Methylibium petroleiphilum PM1: one gene and its partner. The protein of the gene in region 1 binds, or shares a complex with, the protein of each later gene. Links are inferred from orthologs where the notes say so. Each region holds a gene or a part of one and is shown on either strand. Other genes may lie near its edges.

What was found. Proteins that work in one complex are often made in the same cells at the same time.
Region 2: the proteins of holA (region 1) and holB are in contact, whole or in part, in a cryo-EM structure (PDB 8GIZ), measured with the Escherichia coli proteins. The link is inferred for Methylibium petroleiphilum PM1 from one-to-one orthologs.

The regions. Positions count from the first base shown.
Region 1 is NC_008825.1:230,919-238,052, forward strand. The notes cover bases 1,892-4,729. They hold holA (DNA polymerase III subunit delta), read right to left. Parts: upstream 3,938-4,729; coding sequence 2,846-3,937; downstream 1,892-2,845. Other genes in these bases: MPE_RS01060 (EAL domain-containing protein), read right to left, coding at 1,892-2,099; MPE_RS01065 (methylamine utilization protein), read right to left, coding at 2,101-2,685; MPE_RS01075 (LPS-assembly lipoprotein LptE), read right to left, coding at 3,950-4,459; leuS (leucine--tRNA ligase), read right to left, coding at 4,465-4,729. In the rest of the region: more of MPE_RS01060, read right to left, coding at 1-1,891; more of leuS, read right to left, coding at 4,730-7,134. UniProt on the Escherichia coli protein: Part of the beta sliding clamp loading complex, which hydrolyzes ATP to load the beta clamp onto primed DNA to form the DNA replication pre-initiation complex.
Region 2 is NC_008825.1:1,986,890-1,992,037, forward strand. The notes cover bases 1-3,000. They hold holB (DNA polymerase III subunit delta'), read right to left. Parts: upstream 2,038-3,000; coding sequence 964-2,037; downstream 1-963. Other genes in these bases: MPE_RS09350 (TatD family hydrolase), read right to left, coding at 1-487; MPE_RS09355 (PilZ domain-containing protein), read right to left, coding at 578-964; tmk (dTMP kinase), read right to left, coding at 2,034-2,681; mltG (endolytic transglycosylase MltG), read right to left, coding at 2,678-3,000. Outside these bases: more of mltG, read right to left, coding at 3,001-3,691; CAF17-like 4Fe-4S cluster assembly/insertion protein YgfZ, read left to right, coding at 3,736-4,707; MPE_RS09380 (DUF4936 family protein), read left to right, coding at 4,715-5,032; MPE_RS09385 (NRDE family protein), read left to right, coding at 5,020-5,148. UniProt on the Escherichia coli protein: Part of the beta sliding clamp loading complex, which hydrolyzes ATP to load the beta clamp onto primed DNA to form the DNA replication pre-initiation complex.

The sequences.
Region 1 (7,134 bases):
TCGATCGACAGCTTGAAGCCCATCGCGTGCAGCCGCTCCAGCGTCTGCAGGGCGCGCTGCGGGTCGTCCATGATCGCGCTCTCGGTGATCTCGAGACACATCGAGCCCGGGTTCAACGCCAGGGTGTCGATCAGGCGCTGCATCTTGGCCGGCAGGTCCTGATCGAGCAGGTCGCGGGTCGACAGGTTCACCGAGATCTTCAGGGCCGGCGCACCGGCGTTCATCTGGCGCAGCACCATCGCGCTGCGCTCGATCATCCAGCCGGTCAGTACGCGGATGAAGCCGGTCTGCTCGGCGAACGGTATGAACTTGCCCGGCGGCACCAGGCCGCGCTGCGGGTGCTGCCAGCGCACCAGCGCTTCGGCGCCGAGCACCGCGCCGGTGGCGAGCGAGATCTTGGGTTGCAGGTAGAGGCGCAACTGGTCGCGGTCGACCGCGGTGCGCAGTTCGCTCAGCAGCGACAGCGATTCGTCGCTGCTCATGTCGAGAGCCGCGTCGTAGACCTTCACGCCGAGCTGGTGCTGCTTGGCCGCGTACATCGCCAGCTCGGCGCGGCTGACCAGCGTGTCCGCCTCGACGCCGTGCGCGGGGCAGCAGGCGATGCCGATGCCGGCACCCAGGTCGACGGTGTGGTCGTCCAGCGAGATCGGGCGCTCGAAGGCGCGCTGGATGCGCTGCGCGATGCCGAGCGCGAGCGCGATGTCGGCGCTCGGCATCAGCATCGCGAACTCGTCGCCACCCAGGCGCGCCACCACGTCGTTGCTGCGCCGTGCCTCCTGCGTCAGGCGCTTGGCCACCTCCTGCAGCAGCCGGTCGCCGAAGCGGTGCCCGAGCACGTCGTTGACATGCTTGAAGCGGTCCAGGTCGAGCATCAGCACCGCGCACGGTTCGTTGCGGGCCTGTGCGTGCTGGATCGCGGCTCGCAGGTCGGCGCGGAACTGCTCGCGGTTCGGCAGCTGCGTGAGCCCGTCCTCGAAGGCCAGCCGGCGCACCTCGCCTTCCCGTTCGCGCACCGCCAGGCGCATGGTCTCGAAGGCCTGCGCCAGCTCGCCGATCTCGTCGTCCGTGCGCGCCGGCACAGCCTGCTCGTAGTCGCCCTGGCCGAGCCGGCGTGCCGAGCCGGCCAGTGTCTTCAACGGGGTGGTGATGCGGCGCGCGGTGTAGACGCTGACGACCGCGAACACCGCGATCGCCACCAGCGTGAAGGCCAGCAGGATCCACTGCAGGCGACGGTAGGGCGCGGTGGCCTCGTCCAGCGAGCGCATCAACACGGCCACCGTCTGCGGCTCGCCCTCGCGGCCCAGCGGCATGTCGCGCGCCAGCAGGTGGCCGCTGAGTCGGCTGCCGCCGTCGTCGGTCAGCGTCAGGGTGGCGTGGCGCTCCTTCTGCGACATCTGGTGGGTGGCCTGCGTCTCGCGCGCCAGAAGCCATTGCTCGACGAGCTGCGGCGAGGCCGCCGGGTCCAGCGTGGACTGCAGCACGTCCCAGCGCGGCGGGCTGCCGCGCTGCGTGAGCAGCGCGACGTCGATCGACGACAGCTGCTGCATCTCCTGCAGCAGGCTCGCCTCGATGCGGAAGCCCATCGCGACCCAGCCGATCGTCAGCGGCGCCTTCACCGGCACGGCCACCAGCTGGTAGGGCTCGCCGTCCAGCAGGACCAGGCGCTGCGTGGCGTCGGGGGCCGTGGCCAGCTGCCGCAGCGTGGGCAGGAAGCGCTCGGCGCCGTCGTGCGTGGCGGCCTTCAGGTTGAAGCGGGCATCGGTGAACACCGCCAGGCTCGCGCCGATGCGATCGCCCTGGTTGGCCAGCGCCGAGGCCAGCGTCTCGCCGTCGTTGCTGGCCACGGCGGCGCGGAAGCCGAAGTCGGACGCCAGCAGCCGCGCTGCATCGGTGAGCCGCCCCGCGTTCTGCGCCAGCAGGTGCTCGAACACCCGCTCGGCGGTGCGCAGCTCGGCGTTCACGGCGCTGCGGGCGTTGACGCTGATGCTGTTGCCGATCAGCAGCAGGCTGGCCAGCTGCACCACCAGCAGCAGGCCCAGGAACAGCGCGACGATGCGGAACTGCAGGCGCTTGGGCGTCATGAAGGCCGGCAGTGGCATCTCAGGGGGCCTTCGCGTCCAGCTTCACCGCGGCGGTGGCGGGGGTGCTGCCGAGCTTCAGTGGCTGGACCGGTGCCGGCCCGTCCACACCCAGCAGCGCGTGCCAGGTCTGCAGCTGGTGGTCGCCCGCGGGCAGCTCGAGCTGGGCGCGCCCGGCGCTGTCGGTGCGGGCGAAGTAGGGCGTGTCGACCACCCGGACGTAGGCGGTCATCGCGTCATGGATGTTGCAGCCGAGCACCGCGGTGCCGGGCTTGTCGAACACCACCGGTGCGGCCGGCGTGCCGGCGTAGAGCTTGAGCTCGAAGGTCTTGGTCGGCGAGAACGAATAGACGTGGTGGCGCACAGTGTCGAAGTTCGGGAAGCTGACGGCGGTGCCTGTCTGCACCGCCAGCACCGCAGGCGTGAAGCGCTTGTTCTTCTGGCCCAGCTCGGCGCTGACCCCGGGGGGTGCGGTGGGCGGGGTGCCCTTGACCTGCACCGCCACCACGGCGTCGGCCAGTGGCGTGCCCTCTTCGTCGGTCACCGTGATCACCAGCGGCACGGCATGAGCCGGCAGGCCGGCCAGCAGCAGGAGCAGGGTGGGCAATCCGGACAAACGGCGGTGCAGAGGCTTCATGGACGGGCAGGAGGCGATGGCGGCCGATCCGGGCCGGCCGGCGCGCATGATGCGCGAGCGCGAGCAATGGGGTGTCAGCCAGGGATATCGGCCGCGCGCGGACGTCCTGAAGGCGCGGCGACCCGACGCCTCAGGCCTGCAGCACGAGCCGCTGCGACGGGGTGCCGCGCGGCAGCTGGGCCGCCTGCATCGATCCCGCCAGCTGCAGCGCCAGCCGCTGCAGGCCGATCCAGGGGTCCTGCGGCCACTGCGGGTGCTTCAGACCCTTGACCAGGCCGTCACAGACATGGGCGGCCTCGATCAGGTGGTCGATCGTGCCGTCGCCGAGCCGGGGCAGCGCGCGCTCGAAGAGGCGCTCCTTGAGGCCCCAGATGCGGTTCTCGCGCAGCGCCATCGGCAGCGGCTTGCCGGCCGCGACGGCGTCCTTGCAGCGCCGCAATGCACGGATGTCCTCGGCCAGCGTCCAGTGCACCAGCACGGCAGCTTCGCCCTCGGCGCGCAGGCCGTCGAGCATGCGCAGCACGCGCGAGACCTGGCCGGCCAGCACCGCCTCACCGAGCTTGAAGACGCTGTAGCGCGCCACATTCAGCACCGCCGCCTCGACCTGTTCGAAGCTCAGTTCGCCGGCCGGGTACAGCAGGCCGAGCTTGGTGAGCTCCTGCTGGGCCGCCAGCAGGTTGCCCTCGACCCGGTCGGCAAAGAAAGCCAGCGTGCGCTGCCCCTCCTCGTCGGCGGCGACGCGCTGGTTCTGCGCCGCGAGGCGCTGCGCGATCCACTGCGGCAGCGCCTGACGTTCCACCGGGTCGAGGCGCAGCGTCACGCCGGCCGATTCCAGCGCGCCGAACCAGGCACTGCCCGACTGCTGGCGGTCCAGCCGCGGCAGCGTGACCAGCGTCACCACGCCCTCGGGCAGGTGTTCGCAATAGTGCTGGAGCGCCTGCGACCCGTCCTTGCCCGGCTTGCCCGACGGGATGCGGATCTCGACGATCTTGGCCTCGGCGAACAGGCTCATCGAGCTGGCCGCGCCGAGCAGCGAACTCCAGTCGAAGTGCGCGCCGGCGACATGATGGACCTCGCGCTCGGTGTGCCCGGCATCGCGCGCCGCGGCGCGGATGGCGTCGCTCGCCTCCAGCGCCAGCAGCGGCTCGTCGCCGTGCAGCGTGTACAGCGGACGCAGGCCCTTCTTCAGATGCGCATCGAGCTGGTCGGGCTTGATCTGCATGCGCTTGCGAGCCTAAGGGGCCGGCACGGCGGCGAGCTGGCGCATCACCTGGTCGACGATGTCGCTCTGCATGCCGCGGTAGAGCATGGCCTCTTCCTGTTCCTTGGCGAGTGCGTTGGTCTCGTTGTAGCTCATGTCGCGGCTCAGCAGCAACTCGGTGTCGCGGATCAGCAGCCGCCCGCCCGGCGTGCGCAGGCGAAAGCGCAGCCGCGTGCGCAGCGTGAACTCGCGCACCTGCCCGGCGGCGGTCTGTGCGGCGACCGACTTGTCGCGCACGTCCTCCAGCGCCTCGAGCACCACCTGGGCCTGGGCCGGCGACTCGACCACGCGCGTCGTGCCGCTGGCCTCGATGCTGCGCCGCAATTGCTCGGTGAACGGCGAGCGCTGCGGGAAGCCGACCAGCTGCACCGTCGAGAAGCTCAGTTTCGGCGGGCGGCGCAGCTGGAAACCGCAGCCGGACAAAGCAAGGGCCGACAGCGCGAGCGCGGCCTTCAGCGTGGTGCGACGGTGCAGAGGCGACATGCGGCTCACACCACCACGTTGACCAGCCGGCCGGGCACCACCACCACCTTCTTCGGCGTGCGGCCCTCGGCGAACTTCGCGAGCTCGGGGCTGGCCAGCGCAGCGGCCTCGATCGCCGCCCGGTCGGCCGACGCGGGCACCTTCAGCGCACCGCGCAGCTTGCCGTTGACCTGCAGCACCAGCTCGATCTCGTCCTGCACCAGCGCCTGTTCGTCGACCGCCGGCCAGGGCGCGTCGAGCAGGTCGCCGTGGGCCGCGGCGTAGCCGAGGTCCTGCCACAGCGCGTGCGCGATGTGCGGCGCGGCGGGGTAGAGCGCACGCAACAGGATGCCCAGGCCCTCGCGCAGCGCCGCGCGGTCGGCGGCGGTGTCGGCGAGCGCGGCGCTTTCCAGCGCATTGAGCAGCTTCATCGCGCCGGAGACGACAGTGTTGTACTGCAGGCGGTCGTAGTCGTGGCTCACCTGGCGCAGCAGCAGATGCACGTCGCGCCGCAGGTCGATGGCGGCGCGCGAGGCGTCGGCGAAGTCGGTGCCGGCGGCCTGCACGGCCTCGCGCTGCTTCGTCGCGAAGGCCCACAGCCGGCGCAGATAGCGGAAGCTGCCCTCGGCACCCGAGTCCGACCACGCGGCGCTCTGGTCCGGCGGGCCGGCGAACATCGTGAACAGGCGCGCCGTGTCGGCGCCGAACTTCGCGATGATGTCGCGCGGCTCGACCACGTTGTTCTTCGACTTCGACATCTTCTCGATGCCGCCCAGCTGCACCGGCTGGCCGTCCTCGCGCGCGATCGCACCGACCGGATGGCCCTTGTCGTCGAACTGCACCTCCACTTCGCTGGGGTAGAACCAGCGCTTCTTGCCCGAGGCGTCCTCGCGGTAATAGGACTCGTTGAGCAGCATGCCCTGGGTGAAGAGCTTCGTGAACGGCTCGTCGAACTTGACCAGCCCGCAGTCGCGCATCGCCTTGGTCCAGAAGCGCGCGTACAGCAGGTGCAGCACCGCGTGCTCGATGCCGCCGATGTACTGGTCCATCGGCATCCAGTAGTCGTTGCGCGAGTCGACCATCGCCGCGTCGCTGTCGGGGCAGCAATAGCGCATGTAGTACCACGACGAATCGACGAAGGTGTCCATCGTGTCCGTCTCGCGCTTGGCCGGGGCGCCGCACTTCGGGCAGGCCACGTTCAGGAAGGCGGCGCTCTTGTTCAGCGGGTTGCCCGAGCCGTCGGGGATCAGGTCCTCGGGCAGCAGCACCGGCAGGTCCTGCTCGGGCACCGGCACGTCGCCGCACCCGGGGTTGTCGGACCCCGGTCCCGATCCGGTGCAATGGATGATGGGGATCGGCGTACCCCAGTAGCGCTGGCGGCTGATGCCCCAGTCGCGCAGGCGCCAGGTGGTCTTCTTGTCGCCCAGGCCCTGAGCGGCCAGCGCCGCGGCCACCGCGTCGACCGCCACCGGGTAGCTCAGTCCGCTCAGGTTGCCGGAGTTGATGGTCACGCCGCGCTGCTTGTCGGCATACCAGTCCTGCCAGTGGTCGTAGCTGAAGTGTTCGCCGTCGACGTGCACCACCTGCAAGATGTCGATGCCGTACTTCTTGGCGAACGCGAAATCACGCTCGTCGTGGGCCGGCACGCCCATCACGGCGCCGTCGCCGTAGCCCATCAGCACGTAGTTGCCGACCCACACCGGCACCGGCGCGCCGCTCAGCGGATGCTTCACGAACAAGCCGGTCGGCCGGCCTTCCTTGTCCTTGGTGGCCAGTTCGGCCTCGGTCGTGCCGCCGGCCTTGCAGGTTTCGATGAAGGCGGCGAGGTCCGGGTCCGAGGCAGCGGCATGCGTCGCCAGCGGGTGCTCGGGTGCGACCGCGCAGAAGGTCACGCCCATGATGGTGTCGGCACGCGTCGTGAAGACGTGCATCAGGCCGTCGCCGACCAACGTGCCGTCGGCGTCGCGGATCTCGTGCGGGAAGGCGAAGCGCACGCCGGCGCTCTTGCCGATCCAGTGCTCCTGCATCAGCCGCACGCGCTCGGGCCAGCCGTGCAGGAAGCCGGGGCTGGCCGGGTCGGCGACGTTGGCCAGCAGTTCGTCGGCGTACTGCGTGATCGCGAGGTAGTAGCCCGGGATCTCGCGCCGTTCCACCGGGGCGCCGCTGCGCCAGCCGCGGCCGTCGATCACCTGTTCGTTGGCGAGCACGGTCTGGTCGACCGGGTCCCAGTTCACGACCTGTGTCTTCTTGTAGGCGATGCCCTTCTCGAGCAGCTTCAGGAAGAACCACTGATTCCACTTGTAGTAATCCGGGTCGCAGGTGGCGACCTCGCGCGACCAGTCGAAGGCCAGCCCGAGCGGTTGCATCTGCGACTTCATGTCGGCGATGTTGTCGCGCGTCCACTGCGCCGGCGCCACCTTCTTGTCGATCGCCGCGTTCTCCGCCGGCAGGCCGAAGGCGTCCCAGCCCATCGGCATCAGGACGTTGTAGCCCTTCATGCGCAGGTAGCGCGCCATCATGTCGTTGATGGTGTAGTTGCGCACGTGGCCCATGTGCAGCTTGCCGCTGGGGTAGGGCAGCATCGAGCAGGCGTAGAACTTCGGGCGGCTCGTGTCCTCGACGACGCGGTGCGCGTCGCGCGCAGTCCAGTGCGCGTGGGCGGCGGCTTCGATCGCGCCGGGTTCGTAAGCGGAGGC
Region 2 (5,148 bases), 1.8 Mb from region 1 along the record:
CGGTGAAGCAGTGGAAGACACCGGTCACGCCGCCCTCGGGGCCGGCGCCCTCCTCGCGCAAAATCGCCAGCGTGTCGTCGCTGGCGCTGCGGGTGTGGATGATCAGCGGCAGGCGGCTCTCTCGCGCGGCCCGGATGTGGACGCGAAAGCGCTCGCGCTGCCAGGCCATGTCGGCCACGCTGCGCTCTCCGAGGCGGTAGTAGTCGAGCCCGGTCTCGCCGATCGCGACAACGCGCGGCTGTGCCGCTAGCGCCAGCAGATCCGCGACACTGGGCTCCCGCACGCCCTCGTTGTCGGGGTGCACGCCGGCGCTGCACCAGAAGTTGTCGTGCCCCATGGCAAGCGCATGGACGGTGTCGAACTCTTCGAGCGTGGTGCAGATGCACAGGGCGCGATCGACCCGCTCACGCGCCATCGCAGCGCGGATGGACGGCAAATCGGCCTGCAGTTCGGGGAAGCTCAGGTGGCAATGGGAGTCGACGAACATCGCGGGCAGATTCGTCAGAAGGAATTCAGCGGAATGATCGGCGTGGCGCGGGCGGGCCGCCCTCTTCGACTCGGCCGATCCGGCCGCCGGCTAGATGGTCTGCGTCGGCTTGGCCGAGGAGATCGAGGTGCCGAGGATTTCCTCGATCTTGACCTTCAGCAGGCGGGTCTTCTCGTCGGTCGGAAAGCGGACACCGACGCCTTGCGTGCGGCCCCCCGATGCGTTGGCCGGCGTGACCCAGCCGATCTTTCCGGCCACCGGATAGCGCTGCGGGTCGTCGGGCAGCGAGAGCAGCAGGTAGATGTCCTCGCCGAGCCGGTATTCGCGCGTGGTGGGCACGAACAGGCCGCCTTCGGCGAACAGCGGGATGTAGGCGGCGTACAGCGCGCCCTTCTCGCGGAACACGAGCTGGATCACGCTCGGGCGTGCGCTGTTGGCAGCAGCGCTGGCGGGGCCCCGGGCGTTCGATTCGTTCATCACTTCAGTGTAGCCAATGACGGGCGGCGCGAGTGTTGCGCATCGCCTTCTTTGCCGGGCCGCAACGCCGCGCGCACCCGCAAGACCAGGGCTTCCACGCCGAGGCCTGCGTTCCATGGATGCTCGGCGTGTCGAGCCGCACGGCGCAGGTCTGCGGAGCAATCGGTCAGTCGCGCCACGTCGCCGCCGGCCGGCAGGCCGTCGGCCGGGAAGTAGCGGGGCAATGCCCCGACCGCGATCGCCAGTGCATCGTGGCAGAGCTTCTGCAAGGCATCGATCGCAATCGGCAGCGGCCAGGTCGCCAAGGTGGCGGCCTGGCCTGCCAGCACCTCGCGCGGCAAGCGCAGCCAGGCCGGTGCATCCACCCCCAACGCGAGCCGCTCGTGCGCTTCCAGCGGCTGGCCGCCAGCCGCCGCCAGCAACACCTCGGGTTGCGCGACCTGCCGTGCGGCCAGCCAGCCGGCCGCGACATCGGGCGCTGGCAACGGCACGCGCAGGGATTGGCAGCGGCTGCGCACCGTCGGCAGCAGACGCTGCGGCGCGGCGCTGGCCAGCACGAAACGCGCCCTTCCCGGCGGCTCTTCCAGCGTCTTCAGCAAGGTGTTGGCGCTCGCGGGGTTCATGCGTTCGGCCGGGTAGATCACCGTCACCTTGGCGCCGCCACGCGACGAAGTCTGCTGGGCAAAGGCCACGGCCGCGCGGACCGCCTCGACCTTGATCTCGCGGCTGGGCTTGGCCTTGCTCTTGCCGCCCTCGCCGTCGGCGGCCTCGTCGCTCCCCGACCATCCCAGCGCCTCCTGGAGTGCCTCGGGGACCAGGACCATCAGGTCGGGATGGGTGCGAGCCGCGATCAGCCGGCAGGCCGCACACCCCCGACAGGCGCGGCCACCGGGGCGCGCCGCCGGGTCATCGCCTTCGCACAGCCAGGCCGCCGCCACCGTGAGTGCCAGCTCGAACTGCCCTACCCCTTGCATGCCGTGCAGCAGCAAGGCATGACCGCGCGTGCCGTGCAGCGCCTGCGCGAGCGGGGCCTCGAGCCAGGGCAGCAGCCCGTCGTCGGAACTGGCGCTCACCAGCCCCGCTCCGCCAGCATGGCTGCGATCTGCACCGCCACCTGGTCGCGCGATTGCGAGGCGTCGATGCGCACGAAGCGCTCCGGCTGGGCCTCGAAACGTGCCCGATAGCCGTCGCGTACGCGATGGAAGAAGGCCTCGTCCTGCCGCTCGAAGCGGTCCGGCGTGCGAGCCGCCACCAAGCGCTGCGCCGCGACAGCCGGATCCAGGTCGAACCACAGCGTCAGGTCGGGTTGGCGCAGCCCGCCGGGGCCGCGCTGTACCCAGCTCTCCAGCGTGGTCAGCACCGCAAGGTCGAAGCCGCGGCCAGCCCCCTGGTAGGCGAAGGTCGCATCGGTGAAGCGGTCGCACAGCACCACGGCGCCGCGCTCGAGTGCAGGCGCGATGCACTGCTGCAGATGGTTGCGCCGCGCCGCGAAGATCAGCAGCGCCTCGGTCAGCGCATCCATGCCCTGGTGCAGCACCAGATCCCTCAGGGTCTCGGCGAGGGGTGTGCCGCCCGGCTCGCGGGTGCGCACGACCTCCAGGCCGCGGCGCTGCCAGCGCTCGGCCACGGCATCGAGGTGGCTCGACTTGCCAGCGCCGTCGATGCCCTCGAAGCTGATGAAGCGCCCGGACGGCGGCGCGAGGGGGGCGGCGCTCATGGCGCGGCGCCGCGGCCGCCGCCGCGCTGGTATCGGTTCACGGCCCGATTATGGTCGGCGAGGTTTTCGCTGAACTGGCTGCTGCCGTCGCCCCGGGCGACGAAGTACAGCGCCCGGCTCGTCTCCGGCCGCACCGCCGCGATCAACGAGGCCTTGCCCGGCATCGAGATCGGTGTTGGGGTCAGGCCCGTGCGCAGGTAGGTGTTGTAGGGCGTGTCGGCCTGCAGGTCGCGCCGCCGCAGGTTGCCGTCGAAGGCCTCGCCGAGCCCGTAGATCACCGTGGGGTCGGTCTGCAGCGGCATGCCGATGCGCAGCCGGTTCACGAACACGCTGGCGACCTTGCCGCGGTCTGCCGTCTGGCCCGTCTCCTTCTCGATGATCGACGCCAGCGTCAGGGCCTCTTCGGGGCTCTTCAGCGGCGTGTCGGGCATCCGCTCGAGCCAGGCCGCCTCGAGGCGGCGCTGCATCGCGCGGTGGGCACGCTGCAGCACGGCGAGGTCGCTCGCCCCCTTGCTGTAGGCGTAGGTGTCGGGGAAGAACCAGCCCTCCGGCGATCGGCCCGGTGAGCCCAGCGCCGCCATCACTTCGGCATCGTTCATCGAGGCTGTGTCCGGCTTCAGCGCCTCGGCCTTCGCGAGCTCGGCGCGGAACTGCCGGAAGGTCCAGCCTTCGATCAGCCGCACGGTGGCCTGGGCCTCGTCGCCGCGCACCATCTTGTTCAGCAGCGCGAGCGGCGTGGTGCCCGGGCCGATCTCGTAGCTGCCCGCGCGGATCTTGCGCGCTTGGCCGGACCAGCGGAACCACTCGTAGAGCAGCAGCGGCGGCGCGCGGACCCCTGCGTCGACCCACCCCTGGGCGATCTCGCGTGGCGACGTGCCCGGCTCCACCGACAGCTCGACGCTGGGCGAGGCCAGCGCCAGGGGCTGCGTCAGCCACCAGGCCGCCAGACCGCCGCCAGCGAACGCCAGCACCAACAGCAGGAACAGCCCTCGCTTCAGTGCGCGCTTCATCGTCGGGAGAGAACTTTCATGTCGACGCTGATGATAATCAGGCCATGTCGACCCCTCTCCCCTCCAGCACCTCCGTGGCCGACGGCGCCGTGCGCCTGCTGCACAGCGGAGTGATCCGCGCGGCCGGTGCCGACGCCGCGAGCTTCCTGCACGGCCAGCTCACCAACGACATGACTGGACTGGGCCTGGGCGAGGCCCGGCTCGCCGCCTACTGCTCGCCGAAGGGCCGCATGCTTGCGAGCTTCGTGGCCTTCAAGCGCAGCCACGACGAGATCTGGCTGGCCTGCCGCAGCGATGTGCTGCCCGCGACCCTCAAGCGCCTGCGCATGTTCGTGCTGCGTGCCAAGGCGCAACTGAGCGAAGGGGGCGACGACGCCGTGCTGGTGGGGTTGGCCGGCCGCAGCGCCGCGGCCTGGCTGGCGCAGGTGCTGCCAGCGGCGGTGAACGGCGCGGTCTGGTCGCGGCATGCGCTGGACGACGCGCTGCTGGTCCGGCTGCCCGACGGCGCTGGCCAGGCGCGCTGGCTGTGGGCCGGCCCCGCGGCGCAAACCGACGCGGTGCTGAATGCCCTGCCGGCCCTCGCACTGGAGCGCTGGGACTGGCTCGAGGTGCACAGCGGCGTCGCGCCCATCGTGGCGAACACCGTCGAGGCCTTCGTGCCGCAGATGCTGAACTACGAGCTGGTGGGCGGCGTGAACTTCCAGAAGGGCTGCTACCCCGGGCAGGAGATCGTCGCGCGCAGCCAGTACCGCGGCACGATCAAGCGCCGCGCCGCGCTCGTGCACGGCGACGCCGCCGCCCTGCCCGGCCAGGAAGTGTTCTGGAGCGGTGATGACGCCCAACCCAGTGGGCTGATCGCGCTGGCGGCGCCGGCACCCGGCGGCGGGTGGGATGCGCTGGTCGAGCTGAAGCTCTCGGCGCTCGACGACGGCAGCCTGCACCTCGGCAGCAGCGGCGGCGCCAGGTTGCAGCCGCTGGCGCTGCCCTACGCGGTGCCGCGCGAGAACGCGGCCTGAAGCGGCGATGCAGGCTGTCTCACCGATGGGGCGGCACGCGCTGTTCATCTATTACCGCGTTCGCGACGTGCACGCCGACGAGTTGATGGCGGCTGCGACGGCAATGCAGATCACCCTTCAGGCGGCCCATCCGGCGCTCGATGTGCGTCTGCTGCGCCGGCCTGAAGCGCAGGAGGGTCTGCACACCTGGATGGAGACCTACGGCCTGCCGCCCGACGCTGATCCGGCTGCGCTGGCGGCCGATGTCGAGCGGGCCGCTCGGGGGCTTGCGCCCTGGCTGGTCGGCGCTCGCCACGTCGAGCATTTCGTCGCATGTGCCTCGTAGCACTGGCGCTCGACCAGGACCGGCGTTTCCCGCTGGTGCTGGCGTCCAACCGCGACGAGTTCTTCGATCGTCCGACCGCGCGATTGGCCTGGTGGACGCCCCAGGGCGGCGGTCCC